DNA from 3 places in the Dehalobacter sp. TeCB1 genome. Region 1 is predicted to be linked to each of the others. Evidence: riboswitches for the same ligand, from Rfam matches in the RefSeq annotation. Region 1 holds a riboswitch; each other region holds the start of a gene.
What was found. A riboswitch is a leader RNA that binds a small molecule or an ion and turns the genes downstream of it on or off. The one in region 1 is predicted to bind cyclic di-GMP.
Positions count from the first base shown of each region.

Region 2: linked by a shared signal. The riboswitch ahead of A7D23_RS01070 (ArsB/NhaD family transporter) and the one ahead of A7D23_RS14740 (sugar transferase) in region 1 are both predicted to bind cyclic di-GMP.
Region 3: linked by a shared signal. The riboswitch ahead of A7D23_RS14140 (DUF5667 domain-containing protein) and the one ahead of A7D23_RS14740 (sugar transferase) in region 1 are both predicted to bind cyclic di-GMP.

Region 1 is NZ_MCHF01000067.1:67,120-70,405, forward strand. It holds gene A7D23_RS14735 (hypothetical protein) at 1-213, opposite strand, end outside; gene A7D23_RS16230 (hypothetical protein) at 309-464, opposite strand; cyclic di-GMP riboswitch class I at 786-897, shown strand; gene A7D23_RS14740 (sugar transferase) at 1,309-2,706, shown strand; gene A7D23_RS14745 (glycosyltransferase family 4 protein) at 2,769-3,286, shown strand, end outside.
Region 2 is NZ_MCHF01000005.1:15,308-18,593, forward strand. It holds gene A7D23_RS01065 (glycosyltransferase) at 1-954, shown strand, start outside; cyclic di-GMP riboswitch class I at 1,055-1,197, shown strand; gene A7D23_RS01070 (ArsB/NhaD family transporter) at 1,327-2,601, shown strand; gene A7D23_RS01075 (NADH-dependent [FeFe] hydrogenase, group A6) at 2,598-3,286, opposite strand, start outside.
Region 3 is NZ_MCHF01000065.1:162,569-165,854, forward strand. It holds gene A7D23_RS14135 (cell wall-binding repeat-containing protein) at 20-1,726, shown strand; cyclic di-GMP riboswitch class I at 1,914-1,998, shown strand; gene A7D23_RS14140 (DUF5667 domain-containing protein) at 2,012-3,199, shown strand.

The DNA.
Region 1 (3,286 bases):
ATACCGATCTCCGCTGTCACCGTGGGAATACCAGATTAAACCGTCTTCGTAGAGAAATTTTTCCTGAGGAGAGGATAATTCCGAAAATTGCAGAAAATTCACTTTGCAGTCGGCAATTTCGTTAGATTCGGAGACGTAAGGCCCAAATTCTTCGGGTATACTATTTTCATCTGCATGAAAATCTATAGTTATCCCTGCGATATCATAGCGCATAAATCACATTCTCCGATCCATTTATCTATATAAATAATACGAGAGCCTGGCATTATGTCAGGCTCTTTAGATAATATTGTATAATTTAACAGAATTTAAAAACCTTTGATTGTAGGTTCACTATCACCAAACCAGGATAAAAGCTTATCAACAAAACTACCCGCTAAAATTTCAAAAGAACCTCCCGCAAATCTTTCTTCCGGTCTTAGTGAGGTTATGGTACCTTGCGGTTTGACATAGTTCTTTTTCATGCGAAACCCCTTTCTATGTGTAAACAAACATCTTTAACGAGAATCAATATATTGTTAATAACAAAACATTAAAATAATCTAATCTACTATGTGATTAAAAAAAATAGACAATTCCATATAATAAGGATAATACATAGAATTTATTTTGGCAAGGATTAATGGCTATTGGCTAGAAGTTTTCTAATCAAAACCAAAAGAGTTTATGCAAAGCAAATGATTTATTTATGTTACTTTGATGTTAAATTTCCCAATATGTGAAAAAATGGTAGGAATTAATTCGGTAATATATTACAATGTATATACATAATATTTATACTGTAAGTTCAAAAAGGGCAAACCGGTTGAAAGGCCGGCACGCAAAGTTAGAAGTCTAAGGTATCCTACCGTATGATTCCCAGAAGGTGAAAGGTACTATGATTGTTCGACCGCTACGAAAGTGGCAGTTTTTTTGTTGCCAAAGCCCAAAATCACCCGTGGGGTGATAGAAATTTGGGATTAGCCGTTGTACAATACGATGTTGTGGTTATTCAGAAATAATGTCATCAATAAAAATTTAAAAAATATGAGGAAAAAGCAAAAATCTATTGTAAAATAGAATTGCGAAGGAAGAGTGAGAGAAGAAAAAACGAATTAATCAATTTTTCTTAAAGAAAAGTAAAACTAATGCAAATAAACAATCACTTTGAAGGAAAAATGATGAGATCGTCGAATAGTTAAGGTCTCAGGAAGAAATTGCTAAAATTGAGTTTGATGAGTTAAATCCTTCATTCAAATACATAGGGATCTAAGCTAATTCTATAGGGGATTAGCATTGATTATTAAGAGTAAATGGGGGGGAGAAACAGTGGATAAAAGAAGCAGATTTGCCTATGCAAATATCATACAAGTAATTACTGATATAATTTTTCTATTTGGAACTTATGCCACCTCCTATTTTATTGCTGGGAATATAACCAACTTATATGCGATGAAAGATTACCTCTGGATACTCATTATTTTTGCCCCGATCTGGATCTTGATCATGAATATTTATCGTATGTATGATAATACGACTTTCTACTATTTAGACCGTGTATTCCGTAATGTTTTGTTTGCTACTATTTTCTCAGGTTTAATCATTGGATCGATGTTTTTCTTTATCAAAGAGATCAATACCAGCCGAATATTTATAGGGGTATTTTTCATTCTGTGTTTGATCATCATGTTTTTAGAAAGATTAGCTCTAAGGTATATTTTCCGTATGGCCAATATTAATCATCGGATGAGAATCATTCTTGTATGCTCGCCTGAGACATATTTATTGTTTAAAAAATATGTAAGAAAAACTACTCTTCGCTACACTATTAATGGGGTTATCAAAGTTGATGACCAAGACATTGATGCAAACGAGCCTTTATTGGGGCAGCTGGATATGGGCTCCTTTGAAAGCATTCTCAAAAAACAAGTCGTGGATCAAGTTGTATTTGCTTTGCCAAGGGACTATATTCTGGAAATTGAACCCTATATGAATACCTGTATGCAAATGGGAATAACCGTACAAAATGTACTGAATTACAATCTCGATCTGGCGCGCGTCCATAGTTCTATGCTGGGGCCAATGCCGGTGTTAACTTTTTATAACGTAGGCCTAAATCCTGTTCCTAAAATGATGAAACGGGCAATGGATATTCTCGGGGCAGTTGTGGGAATTATGATTACCCTAATTGCATCAGTTATTATTGTGCCGGCAATAAAACTCGATTCGCCTGGCCCGATTTTCTTCAAGCAAAAGCGGGTCGGTCGATATGGTGAATTGTTTGATTGTTATAAATTCAGGACAATGTGCATTGATGCCGAAGTAAAGAAAAAAGAATTAGAGCAGATGAATGAATATAAAAACGGTTTATTCTTTAAGATTGAAGACGATCCAAGAATTACCCGGGTTGGTGCTTTTTTGCGCAAGACGAGCCTTGACGAATTCCCTCAATTTTTTAACGTCCTAAAGGGAGATATGAGTCTGGTTGGGACACGTCCGCCTTTGCTTGACGAAGTCGCTCAATATGATATTGAGCACTGGCGCCGTATTAGTATTAAACCCGGTATTACAGGAAATTGGCAGATAAACGGAAGAAGTAGCATTAAAGATTTTGAAGAGGTCGTAGCATTGGATACTCAGTATATTGACAAGTGGTCGATTTGGTTGGATATTATGATTTTATTTAAGACTGTTTTGCTTGTTGTTAAGAGAGAGTCGGCTTTTTAAATTATTATATGACCCTTTTCATGCGCCATTTGCCAAGAGACGTTCTATTTAAGGAGTAAATAATGAACATTTTAATTGTTTCTGATGTATATATCCCAAATGCCAATTCATCTGCGGTTTTACTAAGAGATTTGGCTTTAAGTTTGAAAAAAAAAGAGATCAATGTTTATGTTTTAACATTAAGAGAGAACAATACAAACGTAGAGAAAGATACTCCTGTGACAGAAGAGAATGGAGTCAAAGTCTTGAGAGTCAATAATCTGAAGAAAAAAAACGTAGGCATGATTCGCCGGGGATTAAGTGAGGTAATGTTACCTTATCTCTTATATCGTAGTTATCGTAAATATTTAAGGAACATAAAACCGGACGTTATTATTTGTTATTCTCCGCCAATAACACTTGAGAGGACAATAAGAAGACTAAGAAAGAAATACGGGTCTCGAGTTTATTTGGTCCTTAGGGATGTATTTCCACAATGTGCAATGGATGTTGGTGTTTTAAAACAAGAGTTTATTTTTGATTACTTCAAAAAAATAGAGAAACAGCTGTATAGGGTATCAAATTTCATAGGAGTTCAGTC
Region 2 (3,286 bases), on a different contig from region 1:
GGGATCCTGGAAGAAATCATTGAACCTTCTGTACAGAACCCGACAGACAGCACCTCCCCTCCTCCTTTTATCAGCTATGTTACCTTCAACCGTCTCGGGCTTACCATGCAGAACCTAAACAAGATTTTGGATTCAGACGAAGATTTTGAAATGCATATCATCGACTGCAACTCCAAAGATGATACCTGGAATTATATCAAAAGCCTTCAGGACAAAAGAATTAAATCCAAAACACGCTTGAAGGTTAACCGGGGGCCGATCTATGTCCTGAACTACAACCTCAGAAAGAGAAAGCCCAACCAGTATTTCTTCACGATTGACAGCGATGTCTATATCAAGACCAAAAACTGGCTGACCAGGTATATGGAAATATTTGAAGCTTTTCCGGAAGTGGGTCTCTTAGGAACCATGCGGGATAACCCTTATCCGAGATTTCTCCCTCCCGTCATTCCTCAGGTCAAGAATGATCTATCCTATCTTCAGCTGAGAAATGCCGGCATTGATGTAATCATGGATTTTATTCCGGGATGTCTTCAGGGGTTACGGCCTGAGCTCATTGACCGGATCGGTTATTGGAATGAGGAATGCGGGTATGGCGATGCTGAATTATCACCAAGGATTGTGCATTATACTCCTTTCAAAGTCGGCTTTGTCACGACCGTGGAAATTGATATGACCCAGTTCATCGGCTGTGACAAGTGTCAGGCCCAAAGCCTCTGCACGCTGAACAGAAGCATAAAAACCTGCTTTATGCTGGCCAAGCAAGCCAACAGTAACGAAAGCTTTGCCAAAAAGGCCAAATGGAAATACCTCGAAATATTTCAAGAGCTAGCCGATGGAAAAAGAACAGCCTATTGCACTTCACTTTTGGACCCTGCATCCCGGGAAGGGAATTTGTACCATGATGCCTGGGCACTCGAGAATTTTGAATATTATTTGAGAAGATCGAACTGATCTTTACAAAATATGAACGGAGATGCTATACTTCTTTTCTGGACACAATCCAGTTGATCAGGATTTTTCAGATTTGCAAATAAAATATAATATGATTTTTAATGTGTTGGGGCAAACTTCACGAAAGTGAAGGACGCTAAAGTTATGGGTCTAAATCAGGGAATTTGAAATGCATGCAATACAAAATGAATGGAATCCAAATGCATTTCCAGGATATTCTGACAGGATTGCCAGACTACAAGGATTTTGAACTTCTCAGGGAAGAGCAGTTCCTTTTATGGATCTGCTCTTTTTTATTTCAACTATTTTGGTATATTCTAACCGGTTAGGCCAATAAAAATTGACCACACTAATGATGGAGGTGCACGATTCATGACCTTGATTCTGACCCTTGTTATTTTTGTAGCTACGTATGCACTGATCGTAACGGAGAAAATCCCGCGGGCTGTCGCCGCGGCCCTCGGTGCCTGTCTCCTGATTCTTTTGGGTGTATTCCCGCAGGAAACTGCTGTGGAACACATCGACTGGAATACGCTGGGCTTACTTATCGGCATGATGATCATTGTCGATCTGACCAGACGTTCCGGTGTCTTCGGCTTTCTGGCTATTTGGGTCGCCAAGAAAGTCAAAGGCAATCCAATCAGACTGCTGATCTCTTTGGCTATACTGACTGCCGTTTTATCGGCTTTTCTGGATAACGTGACGACTGTTTTGCTGGTCGTTCCGGTTTCCATTGTGATTGCCGAAACCTTGAAATTAAACCCAATACCTTTTTTGATTACCCAGATTCTAGCCAGCAACATCGGGGGAACCGCGACCCTGATCGGTGATCCGCCGAATATCATGATTGCCGGACCGGCAGAGCTTACTTTTATGGATTTCATGGTGAACCTGGCACCTGTGACGATTGTGATCTTGGCTGTTACCCTATTGGGCTTTTATTTTCTTTATCGCCAAAAGCTAAAGACCGATAAGGAATCCATCGCCCTGCTGCTGTCGCAAAATGAATACGACTATATTAAAGACTGGGCCCAGCTCAAAAGAAGCCTGGCCGTGCTCGCTCTGACCATTGTCGGTTTTATGCTGCACGCCGTCATCCATGTTGAGACCGCTACGATTGCGCTGGCCGGAGGCATGCTGCTCATGGTGCTGAGCCGTGAGGAACCGGAAGAGGTATTTCTGGCGATTGAATGGCCGACGATCTTCTTCTTTACCGGATTATTCGTTTTAGTCGGAGGATTGGTCGAAGTTGGCGTCCTGGACAAGGTTGCTGAATGGAGCCTTGGGCTTACCGGCGGTGTGCCGGTCGTCATGGCGATGCTGATTGTCTGGCTTTCCGCTATTTTTTCAGCTTTCGTCGATAATATTCCGTTCGTGGCCACCATGATTCCGTTGATTCAAAAAATCGGGGTCCTCGGCGGGCTGACCCCAGAACAGCTCCAGCCGCTCTGGTGGTCTCTGGCTCTGGGCGCCTGCCTGGGCGGAAACGGTACCATTGTCGGTGCCTCGGCCAACGTCATTGTCTCAGGGATTGCCGAAAAAAACGGCTATACGATCAGCTACAAAAAATACTTCCTGATCGGATTTCCGTTCATGATTCTATCCATTGTGATCGCCTCGGCGTATATTTTGCTGCGGTACTATTAGATTCTTTCTCTCTCTTCAAAATGAGTATGAAGCAATCTATGGGCAGTGTCACTGAAAGGCTGGCCCAGATATTCCTGATAAAGTTTCTGGATTTCTGAATTCTCATGAGATTTTCTGATCTTTTTATTTTTATCTTCCTGATAGATCGCTTCCTGACGCTTGCGGACAATTTCAAAATTGCCGTGATGGTAGGGCTGCCCACCTCCGGCAACACAGCCTCCGGGACAAGCCATAATTTCAATGGCTTCGTATTGATTCTTACCGTCCCTGATTTCCTCAAGCAGAGTCCGGGCGTTTCCGAGCCCGCTGGCAATGCCTATCCGTAGCATCTTGTCGCCAATTTGAACTGTGGCCTTTCGCAAGCCTCCATCTCCCCGGAGCTGCTCGAACTCAACTTTCTGTAATTCTTTACCGGTCAGCCACTCATAAGCTGTCCGGAGCGCAGCTTCGATAACCCCGCCGCTGGTTCCGAAGATCACTGAGGCACCTGTGGTTTCACCCAATGGTCTGTCATATTCACTCGAAGGCAGATTGATAAAATCCAGACCGGCTTCTTTGATCATTAGGCCAAGTTCCCGGGTCGTGACGACAATATCGACGTTATTATGCTCATCCTTAGTTAGTTCCGGACGCTTGGCCTCGGCTTTCTTGGCAATACAGGGCATGACGGAGACCACTACAATAT
Region 3 (3,286 bases), on a different contig from region 1:
AGAGGAGCAATTAATAGACATGATGGATATAAAGAATAGGAGAAGACCGAACTTAAGTCCTGGATGGGTGAGGAAAGGTAATACCGAAGCAGGAAATTCAGGGATGGGAGATGTCAGGTTACGAAGCAAAAGTAAGAGAAGTAAAAGGAAAGCAATAATTCAGAGCGTGACTGTTCTTTTTATAATTCTGACCCTGACTTTCTCTGGAAACATACAGGCTTTTGCTGTGATTACCGGTACGGAATTAGGCGGTTTAGCTTTCCAGACATCCAGTGACAGTAATATACTTATCGGTGAGACCACAAACATAAAACTATATCTGTATAATCTCAACGGGGGAAGTTTTTCCGGAAATATCACAGCTTATAGTACTGATACAAGCGGTAATAACATCGGATATTATTCCGCTTCCGGAAGCAGTGGGAATTATACGCTTAACAATGTAACGTTCAATACAACCGGCATCTATTATCTCTATCTTTATGACAGTAGCGGGTATTACGCTGTGGGGGTATTGACCGTATCCAAACCCGTGATCACAATAACCGGTGATGCGCTAAAATATAAAAAATCTTTAATTACCGGAACATTGAAAGACAATAATGGAAAATTGCTTGCAAAAAAAACGATCACCCTGGACGGCAGCGATGCAGGGATAGACAATACAATAAGCTGTACAACAGCCTTAGATGGGACTTACTCTGTTTATGTAACACCTAGTAAAGAAGGAACAATTAAGTTTTTGTTCAACGGATATGAAATCGGAACTCTCGTGGCAGGAGCTTCTTATTCTCAGGATGTACGAATCGGGGGCTCTGCTAGTAACAATCAGGACTTATCAATCAGCGTTGCCGAAGCAGGATGGTCATCCGCCTCCACCGTAATTGTCACGCGCGACGATAGTCTGGCGGATGCCTTAGCTTCGGTACCATTATCTAAAAAATATGATGCACCAATCCTGATGAATCCGTCATCACAGTTGGATAGCAGAATATCGTCGCAGATATCCGCTTTAGGTGCAACAAAAGTTATCATAATCGGCGGATACAGTGCAATATCCCAGAACATTGAAACAGCGCTTCAGACTGCGGGCTATACAGTCAGCCGGATCAGCGGGTCGAACCGCTATGAAACTTCCGTTAATATTGCTTCGTGGATAGGTTCTGCCAATACAATCTATTTAGCCTATGGTCAGGGTGAACCGGATGCCTTGGCAGCAAGTACCTTTGCCGCAGCTAAAGGTTATCCGATTTTGCTTACGGACAAAGATAAAATTCCGGCTGTGACCCAAGCACAGCTTTTGAGCCTTAATCCATCTAAAGTTATCCTTCTCGGCGGAGAAAGTGTCATCAGCTCTTCCGTAGAATCTGCGCTGAACAAGAACTATGTCGTCGAACGGCTGGGAGGTACTGACCGCTACGCTACTGAATGGGCGATTTTGAGGAGCCTTTTCACGGATCAGTCCCAAATCTATTTTTGTTCTGCCCTTGCTTCTTCCAAAGACGTGACCTCCGGGAAACCAAAAGCCGATGCCCTTCTGGCAGCCGCCCTCGCCGCTAAAAATGACGCAATCATCGTAGCCGTTCCGCAGAACTATCTACCGTCATCGCTGCAGTATTTCTTGACCTACAACCGCGGCTATATCGCCAGAGCCAGTATCGTCGGCAACAGTTCGTCAATCAGTACGAGCCTGGAGAAACAGATTGAAGATCTCATGACTTTGTAAATAAATTCGTCTTGTTAATCCACCAATGTCAAGCATTTACAGAAGTGTCCGTAAGGGCACTTCTTTGTTTCTAAAAGCTTCCATGCTTTTTATGAGACGAAAGTCTCATTTTTTGTACCCCATTGGTCTGAAAAAGGACCCAAAACATTGAACTTCTAAAATATCTATACTATAATGACCACAGCCAAAACGATAATGGCAAATCCGTCGAAAGACGGAGACGCAAAGCCACGGGTCTAAAGCCGCAAGGTTATGACAGCCGGGTTACCGAAAGGGGTAGATAGAATGATCCATAAAAAGATTCTGGTTTCGATTCTCTGTGTCCTTTTAATTATTGCGGTCGCACCTTCTTGTGTTTTTGCTGATCCAACCGCCACAGATTCAACCACAGTGGATACTACGCCAACTGACCCTAGCGTAACGGATTCCACGGCAACAGATCCGACGAATGAGGTAGCTGTTGAAGATGAAGCCGGTGTAACGCCGGACAGCTGGCTCTATTCAATCGAACAGATGATCGAAAGTGTCCAGGTTGCTGTGACTTTCTCTGATGAAGGAAGAGCGGAACTGCTCGTTGAGTTTGCCAATGAGAGGCTGGCCGAAGCGGAAATCATGTCCGAGGAAAACCAGCTGGATTTGATGGAACAGGTTCTGCAAGCCTACTCGGATACGATAAAGAAAGCCAACTTTCAGGTTCAACAGATCATTGAAGATACCGAAGCAGCTGACGGAACGAATACTACGGGTACAGATACTACCACTGCCGAAGAAACCACTGCAGCTTCCATCGAAGTAACAACTACTGATGAGACAGCCACGGATGAAACGGCGGCAGTTGACACAGAAGAAAATACCGTCATCAGCAATCTACTCGCCAGCATTGAACTTGTCCAAAGTGATGCCGACAAGATCGTCCTTAAAATCACCGGAGGTCTGACAGAAGAACAGGCCGAAATCATGCAGAATATCATCCAAGCCGAAGTTCAGAACACCATTGCCATGAAAGCTTATGTGGCTGCGAAAGTAGCCTATGCTGAAGCTGTGCAGGAATTTGCAGCAGCCAAGGCGGAATTGGGACAGGCCCGTGCTTCAGGTGATGAGGCTGCCATCGCAGCCGCTCTGGAAAAAGTAACACAGGCTCAAGCATATAAAAATGACATGCAGGACCTCAGAAAAGATGTTCAGAAAATCAAAGTAGAGACGAACAAAGAAACGAAGGAAGCCTTGAAAGAGCAAGCCAAAATTATGAAGGAATACAAGAAAACCATTAGGGAACAAGCCGTGAGCGACCAGGAAGATAGCCTGGAAGCAGGGGACGAACAGGATGCAACAGTTGCAGACGATCAGAATGCCACAGCCGATGACCAGTCTACTTCGGATGAAACAAAAGTCGATGCACAGACCGTTCAGAACACGGTCATAAATACCTCTTCAAATAACGGGAATAACGGTAAAGGGCAAGGAAAAAGATAGGACTTTATATTTTCGATAACTGAGAATCATTCAAATCACATTAAATACCTCCTTAGAAGAAACAGACAGCTATCAGGCAGACAAAGT